3 regions of the Marilutibacter alkalisoli genome follow, and region 1 is predicted to be linked to each of the others. Evidence: riboswitches for the same ligand, from Rfam matches in the RefSeq annotation. Region 1 holds a riboswitch; each other region holds the start of a gene.

Region 1 (7,961 bases):
CGGATGTCGCCTTCGGTCTGCTCGCGTACGTTGCCCGACCGGTCCGGGTCGATCCTGCCGCTCCAGCCGAACCACATGCCGCCGGTTTCCTCCAGCGCGGCATGCAGTGCGACCGCGAGCCCGCCCGCACGGGATTCGCCGGGCAACGCCACGCGGTTGGAGACGATGACCAGGCGGCTCATCGTGTGGCTCCCGATCGCCGAGGCGATGCTTCACCCCTGCATGCATGGCGGAGGATGCCACGCATCACGCCGCATCCTGCCAGGGCCGGCTCAGGCGCATCGCGGCCATGATCAGGCCCACGTGCGAATAGGTCTGCGGGAAGTTGCCCCAGGCCTCGCCACCGTCGAAGGCGAGGTCTTCCGACAGCAGCCCGAGCGGGTTGCGTCGCGCCAGGATGCGCTCGAACATCGCGCGGGCCTCGTCGGCGCGGCCGATCGCGGCCAGCGCATCGATGTACCAGAACGAACAGATCGTGAAGCTGGTTTCCGGCATGCCGAAATCATCCGGCGCGTTGTAGCGGAACAGGCCGTCGTCGCGGCGCAACTCGTTGCCGATCGCCTCGACCGTGCCCACGAAGCGCGGATCGCCCGGGGCGACGAAACCGAGTTCGGCCAGCAGCAACAGGGATGCGTCGAGACGGTCGCCACCGAACGTGTCGACGAAACAGCCGCGTGCGCTGTCGTAGGCCCGGTCGAGGATGCGTGCATGCATCGTGTCGGCGCAGGCGCGCCAGTGCCCGGCCCGTGCATCCAGGCTCAGGTGCGATGCGATCCTGGCCAGGCGGTCGCAGGCGGCCCAGCACATCACGCTGGAATAGGTATGGACACCGGTGCGTCCGCGATACTCCCAGAGGCCGGCATCGGGCTGGTCGTAGAGCTTCAGGGCGTGCTCGCCCAGCGGTTCGAGCTGTTCGAACTCGGCGATGCCGGCCGGCGTGGTCAGGCGCTGGTCGAAGAACAGTTGCGTCGAGGCCAGCACCACGCTGCCGTAGACGTCGTGCTGCTGTTGCAGCCATGCGAGATTGCCGCGCCGCACCGGGCCCATGTCGCGATAGCCGGCCAGCGCGGGCATCTCCTGTTCGGCCAGTTGCGCCTCGAAGCCGATTCCGTACACCGGTTGCAGCGTGCCGTCGGCGCTGGCGAGGTTGGAGATGTAGCGCAGATAGCCCTGCATGCTGCGCGTGGCGCCCAGCCGGTTGAGTGCGCGCACCACGAACGCCGCATCGCGCAGCCAGCAGTAGCGGTAGTCCCAGGTGCGCGCGGTGTGCGGCGCCTCCGGGATCGACGAGGTAACCGCGGCGACGATCGCACCGGTTTCCTCGCACTGGCACAGCTTGAGGGTGATCGCGCTGCGGATCACCGCCTCCTGCCATTCCAGCGGGATCGACAGGTAGCGCACCCACTCGCGCCAGTAGTCGATGGTCTGCTCCTCGGCATGGCGTACGAAGGACGCCACCGGCTCGATCAGCGTTTCGTCGGGGCCGAGCACCAGGTTCAACTCGCTGTCGAGCCGGAACGGCAGGCCGTCGCGCACCAGCCGCACCGGCGCATCGCTGGTCAGGCGCAGGGTGAAACCCGGTACCAGGTAGCGGATGTGGTTGCTGCCCCAGGTGATCTCGGGTGCGTGCTCGCCATAATCGGCGAGCGGTCGCAGGCGGATGCGGATGCGCGGACTGCCGGCCAGGCGCCGTACCCGCCGCACCAGCATCACCGGTCGGTAGAAACGCCCGTACTGTCGCCAGCGCGGGGCCAGGTCGGTGATCTCGATCGCGTTCCCATGATGATCCACCAGCACGGTGCGCAGCACCGCGGTGTTGGTCAGGTAGTGCTGTCGGGCGGTCGCGAAGTCCTCCAGCTCGATTGCGAAGTCGCCGCCTTCATGGCGGGTCGGCGAGAGCAGTGCGCAGAATACGGGGTCGCCATCGAAGGATGGTATGCACCCCCAGACGATGCGGCCGTATGCATCGACCAGGGCCGCGACGCTGCCGTTGCCGATCAGGCCGAGATCTAGCGAAGCCGGCTTCATGCCATCGTCCTTCATGCGCGCGCTCCCTTCTGCCGCAGGCCGGGCAGTCTGGCCGCGCCGTCGGTCAACCATGCCCGTACCGCGCTGGCATCGGGCAGGCGATGACGGGCTTCGCTCGGCTGGCGGTCGCCGACCAGCACGGCGATGCCGCCGCGTTCGCGCACCGCGGCGAAACCGTGTTCGTCGGTATGGTCGTCGCCGACGAATACCGGGCGCCGGCCAAGGAACGGCGATGCATCGAGCATGGCGAGGATCGCCGAGCCCTTGTCGGCGCCCTCCGGACGCAGTTCCAGCACCTGGTCGCCCGATTGCAGGCGATAGCCGGACAGTTCACCCAGGGCCGCTTCGGCCAGGGCCCGCAATCCGGCCGCCGCCGCGGGATTGCCACGCCAGTGCAGGGCCAGGGCGGCGCCCTTGTCCTCCACCACTGCGCCGGGATACCGCATGGACAGCGCCCCGGCCCGTTCGCGCAGGGCATCCAGCGCCGGCGGTGGCGACGGCAGCGCGCACGGGGTGCCGCCGCGTCGTTCCAGTCCGTGCAGGCCTGCCGCCGGCAACCGCAGCGGTGCGAACAGGGCGTCCAGGAACGCCAGCCGGCGCCCGCTGACCAGGGCCAGTGCGCCGCCGAGCCCGGCGTGCAGGGATTCCAGTGTCTCGATGAGCCCGGGCGGCACACGCACACCGTCGGGGTGGGGGCGAAATCCAGCAGGCTGCCATCGACATCGAGGAACAGCGCCCAGTCGGGTGAGATCGCGGGCGGCAGCGGCAGGTGGGCGGCTGGGCGAATCATGCACGCGATTGTGACCACCCCCATGTAAGCATCCGGTGGACGCCATCTGTCGATGCCATTTGTCGGCGCCATGTCCCGTCGAGGTGTCGACGGCACGCTTGAATCCACGGTGCCGGCCCGCATTTCCAGATCATTGCGGCAGGCGCCGCCACGATTCCGGAGAATTCCCATGCGGATGGACAAGCTGACATCGCGCTTCCAGCAGGCGATCGCCGACGCGCAGTCGCTGGCGGTCGGGCGCGACCACAACGTGATCGAGTCGGTGCACCTGCTGGCCGCGCTGATCGACCAGCAGGGCGGTGGCACCCGGCCGCTGCTGGCCCAGGCCGGCGTCAACGTGCCGCTGCTGCGCGAGCGGCTCGGCGAGGCGCTCGACAAGCTGCCGAAGGTGAGCGGGCAGGAGGGCAACGTTTCCGCCAGCAACGACCTGGCGCGCCTGCTCAACGTCACCGACAAGCTGGCGCAGCAGCGCGGCGACGCCTTCATTGCCTCCGAACTGTTTTTGCTCGCCGCGCTCGAGGGAAGCAGCGAGGCCGGCAAGCTGCTCAAGGCCGCCGGCGCGGACAAGGGCAGGCTGGAGGCGGCGATCGACAAGGCCCGCGGCGGCGAGAGCGTGCAGTCTGAGAATGCGGAGGAGCAGCGCCAGGCACTGGAGAAGTACTGCATCGACCTGACCGCGCGCGCGGAGTCCGGCAAGCTCGACCCGGTGGTCGGCCGCGACGAGGAGATCCGCCGCACCGTGCAGGTGCTGCAGCGCCGTACCAAGAACAATCCGGTGCTGATCGGCGAACCGGGTGTGGGCAAGACCGCGATCGTCGAGGGCCTGGCCCAGCGCATCATCAATGGCGAAGTGCCCGAGGGCCTGCGCGGCAAGCGCGTGCTCTCGCTCGACATGGGCGCACTGATCGCCGGCGCCAAGTTCCGTGGCGAGTTCGAGGAACGGCTCAAGGCCGTGCTCAACGACCTGGCCAAGAACGAAGGCCAGGTGATCCTGTTCATCGACGAATTGCACACGATGGTGGGCGCCGGCAAGGCCGAGGGCTCGATGGACGCTGGCAACATGCTCAAGCCTGCACTGGCCCGCGGTGAACTGCATTGCATCGGCGCGACCACGCTCGACGAATACCGCAAGTACGTCGAGAAGGACGCTGCGCTGGAGCGTCGCTTCCAGAAGGTGTTCGTCGGCGAACCGAGCGTGGAGGACACGATCGCGATCCTGCGCGGATTGAAGGAGAAGTACGCGGTCCACCACGGCGTCGAGATCACCGACCCGGCGATCGTCGCCGCGGCCACGCTGAGCAACCGCTACATCGCCGATCGCCAGCTGCCGGACAAGGCGATCGATCTGATGGACGAGGCCGCGTCGCGCATCCGCATGGAGATCGATTCCAAGCCGGAGGAGCTCGACCGCAAGGAGCGTCGGCTGATCCAGCTCAAGATCCAGCGCGAGGCGTTGAAGAAGGAGAAGGACGACGCGTCGAAGCAGCGCCTGGCCGACCTCGAAGCCGAGATCGCCACGCTGGAGCGCGAGTTCAACGACCTGGAGGAAATCTGGAAGGCGGAGAAGGCGACCCTGCAGGGCGCGACGAAGATCAAGGAGCAGATCGAGGCCGCCAAGCTGGAACTGGAGGCCGCGCAGCGCAAGCAGGACTTCGGCCGCATGAGCGAGATCCAGTACGGCACGTTGCCGGAACTGGAGAAGCAGCTGCAGGTGGCGCAGGAAGCCGAGCAGCAGGGCTTCACCCTGTTGCAGGACAAGGTCACCGCCGAGGAGATCGCCGAGGTGGTCGCGCGCTGGACCGGCATCCCGGTCAGCAAGATGCTCGAAGGCGAGCGCGAGAAGCTGCTGCAGATGGAGGGCCACCTGCATACGCGTGTGGTCGGCCAGGAGGAAGCGATCAAGGTCGTGTCCGACGCGGTGCGCCGTTCGCGCGCCGGCCTGTCCGATCCGAACCGGCCGAGCGGTTCGTTCCTGTTCCTCGGCCCGACCGGCGTCGGCAAGACCGAGCTGTGCAAGGCACTGGCCGAGTTCCTGTTCGATTCGCCCGACGCGATGGTCCGCATCGACATGAGCGAGTTCATGGAGAAGCACGCGGTGTCGCGGCTGGTCGGCGCGCCCCCGGGCTATGTCGGCTACGAGGAGGGCGGTTACCTGACCGAGGCGGTGCGGCGGCGTCCGTACAGCGTGATCCTGCTCGACGAGGTCGAGAAGGCGCACCCGGACGTGTTCAACATCCTGCTGCAGGTGCTCGACGACGGCCGCCTCACCGATGGCCAGGGCCGCACGGTCGACTTCCGCAACACGGTCATCGTGATGACCTCGAACCTCGGCAGCCAGATGATCCAGGAGCTGTCGGACACCGATTCGCCGGAAGGCTACACGCAGATGAAGGCGGCGGTGATGGGCGTGGTGCAGAACCACTTCCGCCCCGAGTTCATCAACCGGCTGGATGACATCGTGGTGTTCCACCCGCTCGACAAGGCGCAGATCCGCGAAATCGCGAAGATCCAGCTGGCCGGGCTCGACAAGCGGCTGGCCGAGCGCGGCCTGAAGCTGGAATTGAGCGACAACGCGCTGGTGTTGCTCGGCAACGTGGGCTTCGATCCGGTGTACGGCGCGCGGCCGCTCAAGCGCGCGATCCAGCAGCAGTTGGAGAACCCGCTGGCGCAACGCATCCTGGCCGGCGAGTTCACCGCCGGCGACACCATCGCCGCCGATGCCGAGGGTGGCGTGCTGGTGTTCCGCAAGGGCGCCTGAAAAGCGCCCTCACCCCAACCCGCGCCCCGGCCCTCGCGCATAGCGCATAGCGCTCGGGCGTTCATCGGCACGCGAGCCAGTGGCTCGCAAACGTGCCTCTTCACCCCGTGTGCGGGAGAGGGGCGAATTCATGGGCTTGTGCTCCTTAGCTCCCGTGGTAACGAGGGCGACATGCCCACATGTCATGACGTCGCGCCGCTCAGGGCTGCGGCAAACTGCTAGACTCCGTCCCGCCTGAGGTGACTGCCGCTCCCGTCCGGGACGGTGGTTGAAACGGGAATCCGGTGCGCCGGGTCGCGGGCCACGACATGTGGCATCGCGATCGGCAATTCCGGAGCTGCCCCCGCAACGGTAGGCGAGACAAGGTCCGCACGCAGCCACTGTGCCTGATGCATGGGAAGGCGCGGACCGGGAGCCCACGGCGATCCGCCGGTTCCGCTCGCAAGCCCGGAGACCGGCCCCAGGCATGACCCGACATGCGGTGGGCGATGTCACGGGCTGCACGCACCGCGTGCCGTCTTGCACCCTCCTTCCGCCTGTTCGTTTCCATGCCATCCGCGCGGGCAGGCGCGGTGAAGGAGTTTCCGTGCATCGCCATGCAGTCGTGTTTCGTCGTGCCACGCTGGCATCGACGCTTTCCCTGATTCTTTTCCCATCCATCCCGGCGTTCGCCACCGGTGCCGCGGTCGACCTCGACCAGGTCGTGGTCACCGCTACCCGTACCGCCAGGACCCAGGACCAGACCCTGGCCGCGGTGACCGTGATCGACCGTGCCGAGATCGAGCGCCTGCAGGCGCCGTCCGTGCCGGACCTGCTGCGCGGCCGTGCCGGCATCTCGCTGGCCAACAACGGTGGCCCGGGCAAGTCGACCTCGCTGTTCCTGCGCGGCACCGAGTCCGACCACGTGCTGGTGCTGGTCGACGGCATCAAGCTCGGCTCCGCCACCAACGGCAGCGCGGCGCTGCAGGACATCCCGGTCGAACAGGTCGAGCGCATCGAGATCGTGCGCGGCCCGTTCTCCAGCCTGTACGGTTCCGAAGCGATCGGAGGGGTGGTGCAGATCTTCACCCGTCGCCCGCAGGGGCCGTTCGAGCCCAACGCCATGCTGGCCATCGGCAGCGAGAAGACCCGCCGGGCATCCGCCGGCCTGGCCGGACGCCGCGGCGACGACACGCGCGGCGGCTGGTACTCGCTGCAGGCCGCGCACGAGACCACCGAGGGCATCAACGCCTACCGCGGCACCCGCAATTTCGATCCCGACCTCGATGGTTACCGCAACACGTCGCTGACCGCACAGGGTGGATACCGCTTCAACGAGCGCTGGGACGGCGAGCTGCGCGTGTTCCGTGCCGAGGGCCGCAACGAGTACGACGGCGGTCCGGCCAGCGAGGCTGACAGCGTGCAGCAGGTCCTCGGCGGGCGCCTGCGGCATGCGCCGAACGAGCGCGTGACGTTCACCGCCAGCGCCGGCGGCAGCGCCGATCTCAGCGACAACTTTTTCGACGGCGTGTTCAGCTCGCGCTTCGACACCCGCCGCAAGGTCGGCGGGCTGCAGGCCGACCTGGGCATCGGTGCCGGCCTGCTGACCCTGGGCTTCGACTGGCAGCGCGACGAGATTGACGGTACCACCGCCTATGCCGTCGACCGCCGCATCAACCGCGGCGTGTTCGGCCAGTGGCAGCAGGCGTTCGGTGCGCAGTCGCTGCAGGCCAGCCTGCGCCGTGACGACGACAGCCAGTTCGGCGGCGAGACCACCGGCAGCGTGCTGTGGGGCTGGGACTTCACCGACGCACTGCGCCTGACCGCGAGCTACGGCACCGCGTTCAAGGCACCGACCTTCAATGAGCTGTACTTCCCCGGCTACGGTAATCCGGCACTCGGGCCGGAAACGTCGCGCAGCGTCGAGCTGGGGTTGCGTGGCGCGCATGGCTGGGGCGTGTGGTCGTTGAACGCCTACGACACCCGCATCGACGACATGATCGCCTACGACGCCGACCTCGGCGATTTCGGCGGTCCCAACAACATCGACCGCGCCCGCATCCGCGGCGTCGAGGCGACGTTCGACACCACCGTGCTGGGTTGGGACCTGAGCGGCAGCCTGGGCTGGCTGGACCCGGAGAACCGCGCCGGCAACGCCGGCAAGGTGCTGCCGCGCCGGGCCAGGCGCAGTGCGCGCATCGACCTGGACCGGCGTTTCGGCGACTTCAGCGCCGGGGCCTCGGTGACTGGCGTCGGCGAGCGTTTCGACAACCTGTCCAACACCACCCGCATGGGTGGCTACGGCCTGGCCGACCTGCGCGTGGGCTATGCGCTCTCGAACGACTGGCAGCTGCGGCTGTCGCTCAACAACGTCCTGGACAAGCAGTACGAAACCGCCGCGCTCTA
Region 2 (7,961 bases), 1.6 Mb from region 1:
GCCGGCTCTGACAGCGTCAGGCGCGGATCGCTGACGACCTGGAGGAACTCATAGGACAGCCCCGGCGTGGTGTGAATGACCTGGTTGCGGCGATCCAGCAGCAGCATTTCGTAGCCGCGGGCATGGAAGGCCTGGCTGCGCCGACTGGCGAACGTCTCGACATGGATCGACGCTTCGATCACACCCATGAAACGGCCATCGCGGACGATCGGCGCGGATATCGCCACCAGCGGGTCGGTGCCCAGCGCGCGTCCGCGGAAGGCGTTGGAAACGTATGGTTGCAGGGTGCGGGCAGGGGCGGCGAAGTACTCGCGGTCGCTGACGTTGGAGGGGCTGGCACCGGTGTCCGGCCCGGTCATTGCGTGCGCCAGCACCCGCCCTTCGTGATCGGTTACCAGGGCACTGAGCAGTCCAGGCGAGGCGTCGAGCAGGCGGGCGAGGTCGTCCGGCCAGGCATCCGACGCGACATCGCGGGTCTGCGCCAGCACGATGAGGCTGGCCAGGCGGCTATGGACATAGTCGTCGATGCTGGATGACGTCAGGCCGGCCGACAGCCCGAGTCGATCGCCGAGGGAGTCGCGTTCGGCCTGGTATTGCTGCCAGATCAGCACCGCGCTGAACAGCACGGCCGGGACCGCGGCGGCAAACAGCAGCAGCCGGGCGAAGCGCCGACGCAGGGTCCATGGACGTTCCGGGCGGGCCAAGGAGGCGGGCGAACTCAGTGGGACGTTGGGCCTACGCTACCGCGCCGGCCGTCGCCCGACAATGACGCATATCACGGCTGCAGGCGGTCGCCGGCTCAGCGGCGCGACCGGGGCATCCCTGCCACCGGCCGCTGCGGAGATCAGAACGCGGCGTCGAACGCGACCTCTCCGCTGACACCGACCTGATAGGCCGACACCCTGCGCTCGAAGAAGTTGGTCACCTCCTGCACGTCTTGAAGATCCATGAAGCCGAACGGGTTGGTCGAACCGAAGCGCTTTGGCAGGCCGAGCTGGCCCAGGCGCTGGTCGGCGCAGTATTCGAGGTACTGGCGCATGTCCTTCAGCGACAGCCCGACCACTCCGCCGGACAGCACGTCCTGCGCGAACTGCATCTCGCAGTCGACGGCTTCTTCCAGCATCGCGACGACCTGCTGTTTCAGCTCGTCGTCGAACAGCGCGGGTTCTTCCTTGCGCACGGTGTCGATCACTTCGAACGCGAACGCCATGTGGCAACTCTCGTCGCGGAACACCCAGTTGGTGCCCGAGGCCAGTCCGTGCAGCAGCCCGCGCGAGCGCAGGTAGTAGACGTAGGCGAAGGCGGCGAAGAAGAACAGCCCCTCGATGCAGCAGGCGAAACAGATCAGGTTGAGCAGGAACTGCCGGCGCTGTTCGATGGTTTCGATGCGTTGCAGGCCCTGGATCGAGTCCATCCACTTGAAGCAGAAATCGGCCTTGGCCCGGATCGACGGGATGTTCTCGACCGCGTCGAATGCTTTTGCGCGCGCGGCCGGGTCGGGCAGGTAGGTGTCGAGCAGGGTCAGGTAGAACTGCACGTGCAGCGCTTCCTCGTATAGCTGCCGCGACAGGTACATGCGCGCCTCGGGCGCGTTGATGTGCTGGTACAGGTTCAGCACCAGGTTGTTGGCGACGATCGAATCGCCGGTGGCGAAGAACGCGACCAGCCGCTCGATCAGGTGCCGCTCGGCCGGGCCGAACTTGTGCCGCAGGTCGTTGACGTCGAGTGAGAAGTCGACCTCCTCGACGGTCCAGGTGTTGCGGATCGCGTCGCGGTACATCTCGTAGAACCGCGGGTAGCGCATCGGCCGCAGGGTGAGGTCGAAGCCGGGGTCGAGCAGGTGGGGGGAGGTGTTGTCGGACATGCAGGAATTCCTCTGGAGGAGTCCCTTCTCCCGCTTGCGGGAGAAGGTGCCCGTAGGGCGGATGAGGGCAGGGCGCGAGGCGGCCCTCACCCCAACCCCTCTCCCGCAGGCGGGAGAGGGGCTTCTGATTGGCGGCTACTGGCAGGCTTCGCAGCTCTCAGGGTTCTCGAGCGAACACGCCACCGCCGCGGCCGGCGCGATGTTGCTCACCGTCGACTTGGCGATCTTCGTTGCCGGTCGCGAGCGCAGGTAATAGGTCGTCTTCAACCCCTTCTTCCACGCGTACATGTACATCGACGACAGCTGGCCGATGTTCGGGCTCTCGATGAACAGGTTCAGCGACTGGCTTTGGTCGATGAAGGCGCCGCGCTCGGCGGCCATGTCGATCAGCGAGCGCATCGGCAGTTCCCAGGCGGTGCGGTAGACCGCGCGCAGCGACTCCGGGATCGCGTCGACGCCCTGGATCGAGCCTTCCGACATCTTGATTGCGTCGCGCAGCTCCGGTGTCCACATCCCGAGGGTCTTCAACTCCTCGACCAGGTAGCGGTTGACGACGATGAAGTCGCCCGACAGCGTCTCGCGCTTGAACAGGTTCGACACCTGCGGCTCGATGCACTCGTAGCAACCGGCGATCGAGGCGATCGTCGCGGTCGGCGCAATCGCGATCAGCAGCGAGTTGCGCAGGCCGTGCTCGCGGATGCGCGTGCGCAGGGCGTCCCAGCCGAGAGCGTCCGACGGCGCCACGCCCCAGGCCTCGAACTGCAGCTCGCCGGTTGATGCGCGAGTGTCGTCGAAGCCGGGATGTCTGCCGCGTTCGACCGCCAGCTCGTTCGACGCCGACAGCGCGTGGAAATAGATGTGCTCGGCGATCTGCTTCGACAATGCCCGTGCCGGCTCGGAATCGAACGGCAGCCGCAGTTTGAAGAACACGTCCTGCAGGCCCATCACCCCGAGCCCGACCGGGCGCCACCTGAGGTTGGCGCGGCGCGCGGTCTCGATCGGGTAGAAGTTGAGGTCGATGACGCGGTCGAGCTGGCGCACGGCCAGGCGCACGGTTTCGGCCAGCTTCTCGAAGTCGAAGCGACCGGCCTTGCCGTGTACCGGACCTTCCTCGAAAAGCTCGACGTGGTGCGACAGGTTGACCGAACCGAGGTTGCAGACCGCGGTTTCGTCCTGCGAGGTGACCTCGAGGATCTCGGTACACAGGTTCGACAGGTGCACCACGTTGCCCTCGCGCAGGGTCTGGTTGCAGGCGCGGTTGGACTTGTCCTTGAAGTTCATCCAGCCGTTGCCGGTCTGCGCCAGGCTGCGCATCATCCGTGAGTACAGCTCGCGCGCCTTCACCTTTTTCTGTGCCAGTCCGGCCGCTTCGGCGGCGCGGTAGGCGGTGTCGAAAGCATCGCCCCACAGGTCGGTCAGCTGCGGCACCTTGTGTGGATCGAACAGCGACCATTCGCCGTCGGCCTCGACCCGGCGCATGAACTCGTCCGGAATCCAGTTGGCGAGGTTGAGGTTGTGGGTGCGCCGCGCCTCGTCGCCGGTGTTGTCGCGCAGTTCCAGGAACTCCTCGACGTCGGCATGCCAGGGTTCGAGGTAGACGCAGGCCGCGCCCTTGCGCTTGCCGCCCTGGTTGACCGCGGCAACCGAGGCGTCGAGCGTCTTCAGCCACGGCACGATGCCGTTGCTCAATCCATTCGTCGAACGGATCAGCGAACCGTGCGAACGGATGCGGGTGTAGCTCAGGCCGATGCCGCCGCTGAACTTGCTCAGCTTGGCCACGTCCATGTAGCGCTTGTAGATGCTCTCAAGCGAGTCCTCGGGCGAGTCGAGCAGGAAGCAGCTCGACAGCTGCTCGTGGGTGGTGCCGGAGTTGAACAGCGTCGGCGAACTCGGGATGTAGTCGAGCTGGGCCATGCGCCGGTACAGCGCCAGCGCGTCGCCGACGTCCTCGCTCAGCGCGCATGCGACGCGCAGGAAGAACTGCTGCGGCGTCTCGATCACCGAACGCGCGGTCGGATGACGCAGCAGGTAGCGGTCGTAGAGCGTGCGCAGGCCAAAATAATCGAAGCGGTTGTTGAGCGAGTTGTCGATCGCGTCGTTGAGCTTGCGCGCGTTGTCCTGCACGAAGCCAAGCAGGCGGTCGTTGATCACGCCCAGTTCGTGACCGCGCTGCACCGACTGCGAGAACGCGTTGATGTCGATCGCGGCGACTTCTTTCTCGATCACCCCGGCCAGCAGGCGCGCGGCAAGGCGACCGTACTCGGGTTCCTCGGCGGTGAGCAGGGCGGCGGTGCGGATCGACAGTTCGTCGAGCTCGCGGGTGGTCGCGCCGTCGTAGAGGCCGGAGATGGTGCGCGTGGCCACCCGCATCGGATCGACCGAATACAGGTCCTCGGCGCAGCGGGTCACCGCGCGCACGATCTTGTTGACGTCGACCGGTTCGCGTCGGCCATTGCGCTTGGTCACCGTCATGGTCAGGTTGGCGGCCGGCGGGGTCAGGGCGAAGCCGTTGCCGGTCGGGCCATCAACCGAGCGTGGGGTGGCAGGCGGTTCGGCGACAGCGGTCGCGGAGGTGGTCGTCGCTGTTTCGGGGGCGTCGGTGTTCATTGTGGGGCTCCAGTGCAGGGCGCACGGGTCGCCACCCTTCCCTCGAGGGCGACGCACGGGGACATGACGGCATCGGCGATGACGGTCGCCGATTCAGCCACGCCCCCGCGGGCGCGGAATCTGCAGGATGGAAGCGGGGTGTCGCACGGCCCGAGACGGGCAGGGTGCCGGTGGAGAGCCCGGCACCGGCATTCGGACCGGAACCCCGGACCTTCGCCGCGACACCGACCGCCTCCCCCCGGAGACTCCCTGGCCGGTCACCGCGCGGTGTGCTGCGCGCGGCTGTCGGCAGGTCTTCGGGCTCTGGACATGGGCGAGAAAAGAGTGAAGAGGAGTGAGAAAAGAGTGGCGAACCGCCTTTTACTCTTCACTCACTTCTCTTCACTCTCTCCTTAACCTTTGCCTACTCCCCACCGCTTCCCAGGGCCGTGCCCCAGTGCCATGACGGGTTTCGTTTCCACTACCGCTGCGGGGCAGCGCCGGCTTTGGTCCGCCTTTCGAAGGCGGGTACCGCACCGGACTTCCCTTTTAAGCTGCGCCGGCCACGAGGACCGGTGCAGCACCGACGGACTCAACATAGTGGGGTAATGCCGATCCGTCAACACGATATGTGGTGGAAAGTGGAGCGAGTAGAACCTTGACAAAACCGATGCCGCCGCCCCGCCGGTGGTGTAGCCTCGCTAGCAGCTGAACGGGATGGGCGGATGCAATGGAAGGATTGATCGTGCTGCTGGTGCTGGCGGTACTGCTGGTGCCGGTGTTGCTGGTCGTGGCGCTGGTCCTGATCGCCGGATTGCGGTCAAGGGTCGCCGTCCTCGAGAACCAGGTCGCATCGCTCCGGACCGCGCGGAGCACCGTGTCCGATACCGGGGCGACGCTTGCGAAGGCTGCGGCCATGAGGCCCGATGCTCCGCCGTCAGTCGCGCCAGCCCCGGCTCCGCGGTCGCCTGCTCCAGAACAGGCTGCTCCAGAACAGGCGGCTTCAGAGCAGGCCGCTCCAGAACAGGCCGCTCCAGAGCAGCCTGCGCGTCCCGCGCCGGCCACGCCACCCCCTGCTCCGATGCCGCCGCCGCTGCCGCGTGCGCCCGCGGCCGCGTCGTCCCCGCCACCTGTCGCCGGGCCTGCGCCCGTCCGCCCGGGTCCCGATCCACTCGATGTGCTCGTGCGTGCGGTGAAGCGCTGGTTCACCGAGGGCAACGTGCCGGTCAAGGTCGGCATGCTGGTGTTGTTCGCCGGCGTCGCGGCATTGCTCAAGTACGCCAGCGATCAGGGCTGGATGAGCTTTCCGATCCAGTTGCGCCTGGCCGGCGTCGCCGCGGCGGGGCTGGCCGCGCTGGTGTTCGGCTGGCGCCAGCGCGAACGTCGGCGCAGCTTCGGCCTGAGCCTGCAGGGTGGGGCGATCGGCGTGTTGCTGCTGGTCGTGTTTGCCGCGTTCAAGCTGTATCCATTGCTGCCACCGGGCGCCGCGTTCGCGCTGAGCATCGTGCTGGTGGCCGGTGCGGGCGTGCTGGCCGTGGCCCAGAATTCGGTCGCGCTGGCGATACTGGGCATCCTCGCCGGGTTCCTTGCACCGCTGTGGCTTTCCACGGGCGGCGGCAACCATGTCGCGCTGTTCGGCTATTACGCCGTGCTCAACGCGGCGATCTTCGCGATCGCCTGGTGGCGACCGTGGCGCGCGCTGAACCTGCTCGGTTTCGTGTTCACCTTCGGCATCGGCACGCTGTGGGGCGTGCTGCGCTACCGCAGCGAGGACTTCGCCTCGACCGAACCGTTCCTGCTGCTGTTCTTCGCGTTCTACCTGCTGATTCCGATCCTGTACGCACGCCGTCGCCCGGCCGGGCATCGCGACCTGGTCGATGGTTGCCTGGTCTTCGGCATGCCGCTGGTGGCGTTTTCGCTGCAGGCCGGCCTGCTCGAAGGGCAGCGGATGGCGTTGGCGTTCTGCGCGCTCGGCCTGGCCGCGATCTATGCCGCGCTGGCGTGGGCGTTGCGGCGTCGCGAGCACTTCGCCGCGCTGGTGGCCCCCTACGCGGTGCTGGCGGTCGGCTTCGCGACGCTGGCGGTGCCGCTGGCGCTTTCGGCACAGGCCACGGCCAGCGTGTTCGCGCTTGAGGGTGCGGCGCTGGCATGGCTGGGACTGCGGCAGCAGCGACGGCTGCCGCAGGTCGCGGGCGTATTGCTGCAGCTGGCGGCTGCGGCGAGCTTCATGATCGGTTACCCGGGGGCCGCCCCGACGATGGCCGTGGCCAACGCCGGTTTCACCGGTGCCTTGTTGATCGCGCTGGCCGGCTTTGCCAGCGCCTGGAGTTACTGGCACGCCGGCCAGCGCCCGCAGTCGATGCCGTACTACCTGTGGGGATTGGCCTGGTGGTGTGGGAACGGCCTGAACGAGATCGACCGTTTCATCGCCGCGGAACAACGTGCCGATGTCGTCCTGATGTGTGTTGCGGCCAGTACCGCTCTGGCGGCGCTGTTCCAGCGTCGCATCGCGGCACCGGCCCTGGCCTGGACCGTGGTGGCCGGGCTGGCGGCGGCATTGCCGCTGGCGCTGGCGCAGGACGCCGCGCATGCGCATCCGTTCGCCGGCCTGGGCGCGCTCGCCTGGGCACTGTATGCGGTGCTGGGGGGGTATGCGCTGCATGGCATGCGCAAGCAGGCAGGACCGGCGCCGGGATGGGCGCATGCGGCGTGGCTGGCCGCGTGGCCGCTGGCGCTCGGGCTCGGCCTGCACGAACTCGCCCTACGGCTCCAACTGGGCGATGGATGGCGCATCGCGCTCGCGGCGCTGCCATGGCTGGCGGTCGCGGCCGCCCTGCAGTGGCGACCGGCCTGGGTGGCATGGCCGCTGACGCAGCGCTTCGGTCAATGGCGCGCGCCGTTGCAGTGCGGGTTCCTGCTGCTCCTCGCGATCGTGTTCCTGGCCGGATTGAAGCTCCCGGGTAATAGCGCTCCGTTGCCGTGGCTGCCGCTGCTCAACCCGCTGGACCTGTTCCAGGTTGCCGTGCTGGTTGTGGTGGCCGCGGGAATGCGGGCGACGCCGGTCGGCTCCACCCTGCATACCTGGCGCATGCCGGCGGTGGCGGCGACCGGGTTCGTGCTGGTCAGTGCCATCACCCTGCGCGCGACCCATCACTGGGGAAGCGTCGAATGGGGTGCGGGGATGTTCTCCAGCAGCCTGGTGCAGACGGCGTTGACCGTGGTCTGGAGCATGCTTGGCGTGCTTGGCTGGATATTCGGTTCGCGCCGCGGCCAGCGCACGCTGTGGCTGGCGGGTGCTGTGTTGATGGCCGTGGTGCTGGCGAAGCTGGTGCTGATCGACCGCCAGCACCTCGGCAACCTGCTCGGCATCGTATCGTTCATCGCCTACGGCCTGTTGTGTACCGCGGTGGGTTACTTCGCACCCGCACCGCCACGGTCACCCGGGTCCAGGCCGGACAACACCGGGGAGGTCGCATGAACACGATTGCGTCGTTGTTGGTCCGTGCATGCC
Region 3 (7,961 bases), 1.4 Mb from region 1:
AGAATCCCACAGCGCCACCCCCACAAGGCCGCTCGCATGAAATTCACCGATATCTTCATCAACAAGCCGGTCCTGGCGATCGTCCTCAATCTGTTCATCCTGTTGTTCGGCCTGCGCGCCTACAGCGAGTTGAACGTGCGCCAGTACCCCGAGTTGCGCAACGCCGTGGTCACCGTCAACACCACCTACTTCGGTGCCGACGCCGACCTGATCGAAGGCTTCATCACCACGCCGCTGGAGCGCGAGATCGCCAGCGCCGAGGGCATCGATTACATGACCTCGACCAGCTCGGCCGGGGTCAGCTCGATCTCGGCCTACATCCGCCTGGACCAGGACCCGAACGAGGCGCTGACCCAGATCGCGGCCAAGGTCAACAAGATGCGTGGGCAGCTGCCGCCGGAATCCGAGGATCCCGTGATCGACCTGCAGCAGGGTCAGCAGATCGCGGCGATGTATCTGTCCTTCGCCAGCGAAACGCTCGACAACAACCAGATCACCGATTACCTGACCCGGGTGATCCAGCCCAAGCTGGTCACGGTGCCGGGCGTGCAGCGCGCCGACATCCTCGGCGCCGGCACGTTCGCGATGCGGGTGTGGCTCAAGCCTGACCGCATGACTGCACTCCAGGTCACCGCCAGCGACGTCTCCACCGCGCTGCAGTCGAACAACGTGCTGGCCGCGGTGGGTTCGACCAAGGGTCAGATGGTCGCGATCGACATGACCGCGCGCACCGACCTGCGCACGCCGGAGGAATTCCAGAAGCTGGTGATCCGCGAGCAGGACGGCGCGATCGTGCGCCTGGGCGACATCGCCGACGTGATGCTGGGATCGGAGAGCTACGGTACCTCGGTGCGCATGAACGGCGAGGCTGCGACCTTCGTCGGCGTCTTCGTGTCGCCGGACGCCAACTCGCTCGACGTGATCAAGGACGTGCGCACGCTGTGGGACGAGCAGATCATTCCGCAACTGCCGCAGGGCATCAAGGGCTCCGTCCCCTACGACAGTACCGAGTCGATCCAGGAAGCCATCGACGAGGTGGTGAGTACGATCGTGGAGGCGGTGATCATCGTGATCGTGGTGATCTTCCTGTTCCTGGGCTCGCTGCGCAGCGTGCTGATCCCGGCGATCGCGGTGCCGCTATCGCTGGTCGGCGCGCTGTTCCTGATGATGCTGATGGGCTTCACCATCAATCTGCTGACGCTGCTGGCAATGGTGCTGGCGATCGGCATCGTGGTCGATGACGCGATCATCGTGCTGGAGAACATCCACCGCCACATCGAGGAGGGCATGACGCCGCATGCCGCCGCGCTCAAGGGCGCGCGCGAGCTGGCCTGGCCGGTGGTCGCGATGACCACCACCCTGGTCGCGGTGTACATACCCATCGGCTTCCAGGGCGGTCTGACCGGCGTGCTGTTCACCGAGTTCGCCTTCACCCTGGCCGGCGCGGTGCTGCTGTCGGGCGTGATCGCGCTGACCCTGTCGCCGATGATGAGCGCGAAGATCCTCAAGGAGCACGATCCCGAACACCCGAAGGGCCGTCTCGAGGCCTGGCTGGACCAGAAGTTCGAGACGCTGCAACGCGCCTACCAGCGCAAGCTGCATGGCGCACTGGAAACCAAGTCGGTGATCGCCGTGTTCGGCGCCATCGTATTGGTGTCGTGCGGGTTCCTCTACGCCACCGCACCGAAGGAACCGGCGCCGGTCGAGGACGAGGGCTTCATTTTCTCGATCGCGATGGCGGACCCATACGCCACCCTCGACTACGTGGAGCGCTACACCGAGGAGATCACCGCGATCTCCAAGACCGTGCCGGAGGTCGACAATTACTTCCTGTTCAACGGCGGCTTCGGCAGCGGCGGCGGCGGCGCCAGCCCGTCGGCGATGGCCGGCTTCGTGCTCAAGCCCTGGAGCGAGCGCTCGCGCTCGACCAACCAGGTGCTGCAGCAGAGCCTGCAGCCGCAGATCAGCGAGGTCACCGGCCTGAACGTATTCGCGATGGTGCCACCCTCGCTGCCCAGCGCGGGCGGTGACGGCGGTGGCGAATTCGTGATCGGCGGCGTCGGCGACCTCAGCCAGTTGTCGGAACTGGCCGACGCGATCCTGCAGCGGGCGATGGAGAGCAAGCGCTTCATCTTCCTCGACAAGGACCTGAAGATCGACAAGCCGCGGATCGAGGTGGACATCGACCGCGACAAGGCGGCCTCGCTCGGCATCGACATGCGCACGCTCGCGGCCGACATGGCGGCGTTGCTGTCGGGCGGCTACACCAACCGCTTCGCGATGCAGAACCGCTCGTACCGGGTGATCCCGCAGGTGCAGCGCAGCGACCGCCTCAATGCCAGCGATCTGGAGAACTACTACACCCGCACCCGCGATGGTGAGCTGATCCCGCTGTCGACCGTGGTGACACTGAAGGAGAGCACGCAGCCGCAGTCGCTCAAGCGCTTCCAGCAGCTCAACGCGGTGGCGATCACCTTCGCCCCGCGCCCGGGCGTGAGCAAGGGCGAGGCGCTGGCGATCCTGGAGAAAGCCGCCAACGAAGTATTGCCGCAAGGCTACAGCGTCGACTACGCCGGCGAGTCGCGCCAGTTCAAGCAGGAAGGCTCGGCGATGCTGGTGACGATGGGGCTGGCGCTGATCATCATCTATCTGGTGCTGTCGGCGCAGTTCGAGAGTTTCCGCGATGCGCTGATCATGCTGTTGACCGTGCCGATGGCGATCTGCGGCGCATTGCTGACGCTCAACGTGCTGGCGCTGCTGTCGAACATCCTCGGTTTCTCCGGAATCGAGGCATTCCCGGGCATGAGCATCAACATCTACACCCAGGTCGGCCTGGTGACGCTGGTGGGCGTGATCTCCAAGCACGGCATCCTGATCGTGGAGTTCGCCAACAAGCTGCAGATCGAGCAGGGCCTGAGCAAGCGCGAGGCGATCGAGCAGGCCACCGGGATCCGCCTGCGCCCGGTGCTGATGACCACCGCCGCGCTGGTGTTCGCGATGTTCCCGCTGCTGCTCGCCAAGGGCCCGGGCGCTGCCTCGCGCTTCTCGATGGGTATGGTGATCGCCTCCGGCATGACCATCGGCACGCTGTTCACCCTGTTCGTGCTGCCGGCGTTCTACCTGTACCTGGCCCAGGACCATTCGGCGCAGCGGCACGGGGACGAGATCGAAGCGATTCCGGAACCGGTGACGTAACGATTCCGTAGCCCGGACAGGCAACACGACGAAGGCGGACGCAGCAATGCGTCCGCTTTTTTTGGTTCTTCGCCCAGTCGAGGGGAAAGCGCCGGACCTGCTGGATGACCGGGGCGCCGGGAGCGAAGGCCCTTGGATGCGAATGTCCCCCGGCACCGGCCAAGGCCGGCGCCTCCTCCTTGATTTCGCACCCAAGGGCCTTCACTCCCGGCGTTCGGACATGACTGGTGGCCCCAGAAGCGGAATCCCGGGAAGGGCCGGCTTCGCATTCCAGCCTCCGTAGCCCGGGTAAGGCAAAGCCGCACCCGGGATTCGGGCACACACGTCCCGGGTGCGGCTCCGCCTTGCCCGGGCTACCGTTATCGGTTATCGATCCAGCAGCGCCGACACGTCCAGCGGCACCTCGGCCAGCGTCTTTTCGGCCAGAATTCGCAGGTCGTCGAGGTGCGGCAGGCGCCCGAGACACGGCGCTTGCAGGCGACTCTGCAGCAACGCGAAGTTGTCGTCGGCCCGCGCCATTTCCGGGTCGATGCCGTTGGCGATCCAGCCGGCCAGGCGCAGGCCATCGGCCTCGATCGCGCGCGCGGTGAGTCGGGCATGATTGATACAGCCCAGCCGCAGGCCGACCACCAGCACCACCGGCAGGTCCAGCGCGCGCACCAGGTCGACCTGGTCCAACGTCGCCGACAGCGGCGCGGCCCAGCCGCCGACACCCTCGACCACCACGTGATCCGCACTTCGGGACAGACGCCCGAAGGCGGCAGCGATCGGATCCAGTGCGACCTCGACCCCGGCCGCACGCGCGGCCAATTCCGGCGCCAGCGGTTCGGGCAGCGCGAACGGGTTGACGTCGTCATAGCCCGGAACCGGATCGCTGGCTGCCTGAAGCAGCAACGCATCCTCGTTGCGCCAGCCGTCAACGGTCCGCTCGCAGCCGCTGGCCAGCGGCTTCATCCCGACCGCGCGCAGACCGCGCGCGCGCAGCGCGTGCAACAGGCAGGCGCTGGCCACGGACTTGCCGATACCGGTATCGGTGCCGGTGACATAAACGCCTTCGATCATGAAGCTCCCTTCTCCGATGCGTCGCGCTCGGCGAGGCGGGCATCTACCCGCCGCCCAACGCGGTAGCCATAAGCCGGCAGGATCACTGCCATCAGTCCGTAAGCCAACCCCGGCAGCGCCAGCCACCAGCCCTGACCTTCCGGCAGCAGCAGGGCAAGCACCATCGACAGCACAGCGCAGCCGATGTAGACCGCATGCACCACCACTTCCGAGCGCAGGATCAGTCGTTCGGCGGCATCCAGGCCCAATTCAGAAGCTTTCCGCAGGCCATGCCGGTTGAGTATCACAACCAACATCGCAAGCGTCGCAAAGCCCACGCCGTAGATCACGAAGATCAGGCGGAACTCGGCAAAACTCTCCACCCGGAACTCGCTCGGCGCCCAGCCCGCAGTCATGAAGTGCATCGCCGCCGACATCACCATCCGCAACGGGTACACATAGAACAGGGCCGTCGCGACCAGCGCCAGGCTCAGCACGACAACCCCGGTGTTCTCCAGCCCGAGCCGCCGGCAGAAGCGGTAATGGGCATGCCAGAACAGGGCCAGGATCGCGAACCCGGCAATGAAAGCCGGGAACCGGCGCAACGCCTCGTACAGTTCGGCGAAGGTTTCCGGCATCGCGCCGAAGGAAACCACCAGCAGGGTCACGGCAAAGGCAAAGGCCGCGTCGACGAAGGTCTCCACCCGCGTCACCGAGCTTCCACGCAGGCGGAACCCGTTGTCCACCGGCAGTTGGTGCAGGTCCATGGTCTCATCCCCCGGATCGGTTTCGACCGCACGAATGGTAAGCCTGAACGCGCCGCGGCGTACTGCTAGACTCCGGGGATGTTCGCCGCCACCGCCCTCACCGGCAGCAAGCCGGAACAGTATGCCCAACTCGCCGAGCAGGCCCGCGGCCTGGTCCATGGCGAGCACGACCGCATCGCCAATGCCGCCAATCTGGCCGCGCTGATGTTCAACAGTCTGCCGGACCTGAACTGGGTCGGCTTCTATTTCTTCGATGGCAACGAACTGGTGGTCGGCCCGTTCCAGGGCCTGCCGGCCTGCGTACGCATTCCGCTCGGCAAGGGGGTGTGCGGAGTGGCCGCGGCGAGCCGCGAAACCCAGCGCGTGGAAGATGTCGATGCCTTCCCCGGCCACATCGCCTGCGATGCCGCCTCACGCTCGGAGCTGGTGGTGCCGCTGGTCGACAATGATGGCGGCCTGATCGGCGTGCTCGACCTCGACAGTCCGTTGCGCGGCCGCTTCGATGCCGACGACCAGGCCGGGTTGGAAGCCATTGCCCGTATCTATATGGAACAAACCACGGGGAACGCACCGGCATGACTCTGCCCAAGCTCCGCAATATCGGCCCCAAGAGCGCGGCGTGGCTGCGCCAGGTCGGCCTGCACACGCGCGAGGAGCTGGAGGCGGCGGGGCCGGTGGAGGCCTACATGCGGATCAAGCGTGCCGGCTTCAAGCCGACCATGAACCTGCTGTACGCGATCGAGGGCGCGCTGTGCGACTGCCATTGGCAGGAGGTGCCCGAACCTCGGCGGCAACAACTGGTTGCCGAGGCCGAAGCCGCGATCGAGCAACTGCCGCCGCCGCGCTACAAGCCGGCCGCGGCACCGGTGCGCACGACGGTAATGACCGCCGATACGGTCGAGCCGCCGCCCCCGGGAGCAGTGGAGAGTGGAGAGGAGTGAGAAGCGAGTGGGGGAGAGCCTGCTTTTTCTCTCACTTCTTACTCCTCTCCACTCACTCCTCGCCTTTGGCGTAGACTACGCGCGCTTCGAGGTGACCCAGGGCCGACCGGCCCGGGTTGAAACGGGAAGCCGGTGACCTGCCGCGATCGACCACTGAATCGATCGGCGCGCAACATTCCGGCACTGCCCCCGCAACGGTAAGCAGGCAAGGTTTCCGACACGGGCCACCGTGCAGCGCGCGGGAAGGCGTCGGAAGCCGGGGCGTCCATCCGGCCGCCTGCCCTGCAAGTCCGGAGACCGGCCTCGTGGGCGGACCATGCCGATGACTGCACACCGGTCGCGGCAGGCCCATGACTGATTGCGATGCGGAGGGCATCGCGGCAGCGATGACGGCATGCTGCCGTCCGTCGACGCCTCGCTCCTCCCACGCGTAACCCGAACGCAATGCGTGGCCGCCAGGCCCGCGATGGAGAGAGCCCCCGATGTCCGCAAAGATCCTGTCCCTGGCCGTTGCCGCCGCGCTGGCTACCGCCGTATCGCCGGCCCGCGCCCAGAATGCGACCGACCTCGACGAGGTCACCGTCACTGCCAATCGCACCGCGATCAGCGTCAACGACGCACTGGTGCCGGTGGAGGTGATCGACCGCGAGGCGATCGAGCGCAGCCAGGCCCGCGACCTGCCCGATCTGCTGCGCGGCCGCGCCGGCATCACCATCGCCAACCAGGGCGGTGCCGGCAAGCTGAGCACGCTGTTCCTGCGCGGCGCCGAGTCCGACCACGTGCTGGTGCTCATCGACGGCATCCGCGTCGGTTCGCCGACCTCGGGCCTGGTCTCGTTCCAGGACCTGCCGCTGGCGATGATCGAGCGCATCGAGGTCGTGCGCGGCCCGCGTTCCAGCCTGTACGGCGCCGATGCGATCGGTGGGGTGATCCAGATCTTTACCCGCCGCGACCGCGAGGGCCTGCACATGCGGGGAAGTGCGACGGTCGGCAGCCACGACTATGCCCAAGGCACCGCCGGCCTCGGCGGCCGCAGCGGCAATGCCTGGTTCGGTCTCGACACCGCCTACACCAATACCGAAGGCTTCGACGCCTGCCGCGGCCGTGGCCCGGACCCGTCGGATCCGTTCGACTTCGGCGCCGGCTGTTTTGCCGACGAACCCGACGACGATGGCTACCGCAACCGCTCACTGTCGGCCCGCGCCGGTATCGACGCCACCGAGACCCTCTCGCTCGGTGTGCACGCGCTGCGCGCCGAGGGCCGCAACGAATACGACGGCAGCTTCCAGAACCTGTCCAAGATCACCCAGCAGGTGATCGGCGCCAACGCGCAATGGCAGCCGTCGGACGTGGCGGCGTTCAAGCTGGTCGTCGGCCGCAACAGCGATACTTCCGACAACTACAAGGACAGCAACCCCGCCGGCCGCTTCGACACCGACCGCGACAGCGCCACCGTGCAGGGCGACTTCACCTTCGCCCGTGACCAGATGCTGACTATCGGCTTCGACTGGCTGCGCGACCGCGTCGAGGGCAGCACCGAATATGCCGAGACCTCGCGCCGCAACCACGCCGGTTTCGTACAGTACCAAGGACGGTTCGGCGCACACTCGTTCGAGGCCAGCCTGCGCCGCGACGACAACGAGCAGTTCGATGGCCACACCACCGGCAGTGTGGCCTGGGGGATGGGCTTCGGCGACGGCTGGCGGATCACCGCCGGTTACGGCACCGCGTTCAAGGCACCGACCTTCAACGAACTGTACTTTCCGTTCTTCGGCAACCCCGACCTGAAGCCGGAAGAATCGAAGAGCTGGGAGCTGGGCCTGGCCCGGCGCGGGGACGCGATCAACTGGCGCATCGACGCATTCGACACCCGCGCCGACAACCTGATCGCCTACGACGCCGGCATCTTCCTGCCCAACAACATCGAAAGCGCACGCATGCGCGGTGCCGAGGTCGGCATGGACACCGAGCTGGCCGGCTGGGTCGTCAATGCCAGCGCCAGCTTCGTCGACACCGA

The links. Region 1 has a riboswitch for cobalamin ahead of btuB (TonB-dependent vitamin B12 receptor). Riboswitches for the same ligand answer to the same signal wherever they lie in the genome.
Region 2: another riboswitch for cobalamin. It lies ahead of FKV23_RS03160 (ribonucleoside-diphosphate reductase subunit alpha); the one in region 1 lies ahead of btuB (TonB-dependent vitamin B12 receptor).
Region 3: another riboswitch for cobalamin. It lies ahead of btuB (TonB-dependent vitamin B12 receptor); the one in region 1 lies ahead of btuB (TonB-dependent vitamin B12 receptor).

Annotation. Positions count from the first base shown of each region.
Region 1 covers NZ_CP041242.1:2,968,573-2,976,533, reverse strand. Annotated here, with positions in the region: gene otsA (alpha,alpha-trehalose-phosphate synthase (UDP-forming)) at 1-182, opposite strand, end outside; gene FKV23_RS13150 (glycoside hydrolase family 15 protein) at 247-2,028, opposite strand; partial or broken gene otsB (trehalose-phosphatase) at 2,040-2,818, opposite strand; gene clpB (ATP-dependent chaperone ClpB) at 2,988-5,576, shown strand; cobalamin riboswitch at 5,797-6,053, shown strand; gene btuB (TonB-dependent vitamin B12 receptor) at 6,163-7,961, shown strand, end outside.
Region 2 covers NZ_CP041242.1:734,270-742,230, forward strand. Annotated here, with positions in the region: gene FKV23_RS03150 (sensor domain-containing diguanylate cyclase) at 1-704, opposite strand, end outside; gene FKV23_RS03155 (ribonucleotide-diphosphate reductase subunit beta) at 845-1,864, opposite strand; gene FKV23_RS03160 (ribonucleoside-diphosphate reductase subunit alpha) at 2,000-4,336, opposite strand; cobalamin riboswitch at 4,742-5,053, opposite strand; gene FKV23_RS03165 (DUF2339 domain-containing protein) at 5,181-7,928, shown strand; gene FKV23_RS03170 (DUF3999 domain-containing protein) at 7,925-7,961, shown strand, end outside.
Region 3 covers NZ_CP041242.1:495,854-503,814, reverse strand. Annotated here, with positions in the region: gene FKV23_RS02180 (efflux RND transporter permease subunit) at 37-3,195, shown strand; gene bioD (dethiobiotin synthase) at 3,562-4,257, opposite strand; gene FKV23_RS02170 (TMEM175 family protein) at 4,254-5,003, opposite strand; gene FKV23_RS02165 (GAF domain-containing protein) at 5,082-5,582, shown strand; gene FKV23_RS02160 (TfoX/Sxy family protein) at 5,579-5,944, shown strand; cobalamin riboswitch at 6,016-6,264, shown strand; gene btuB (TonB-dependent vitamin B12 receptor) at 6,427-7,961, shown strand, end outside.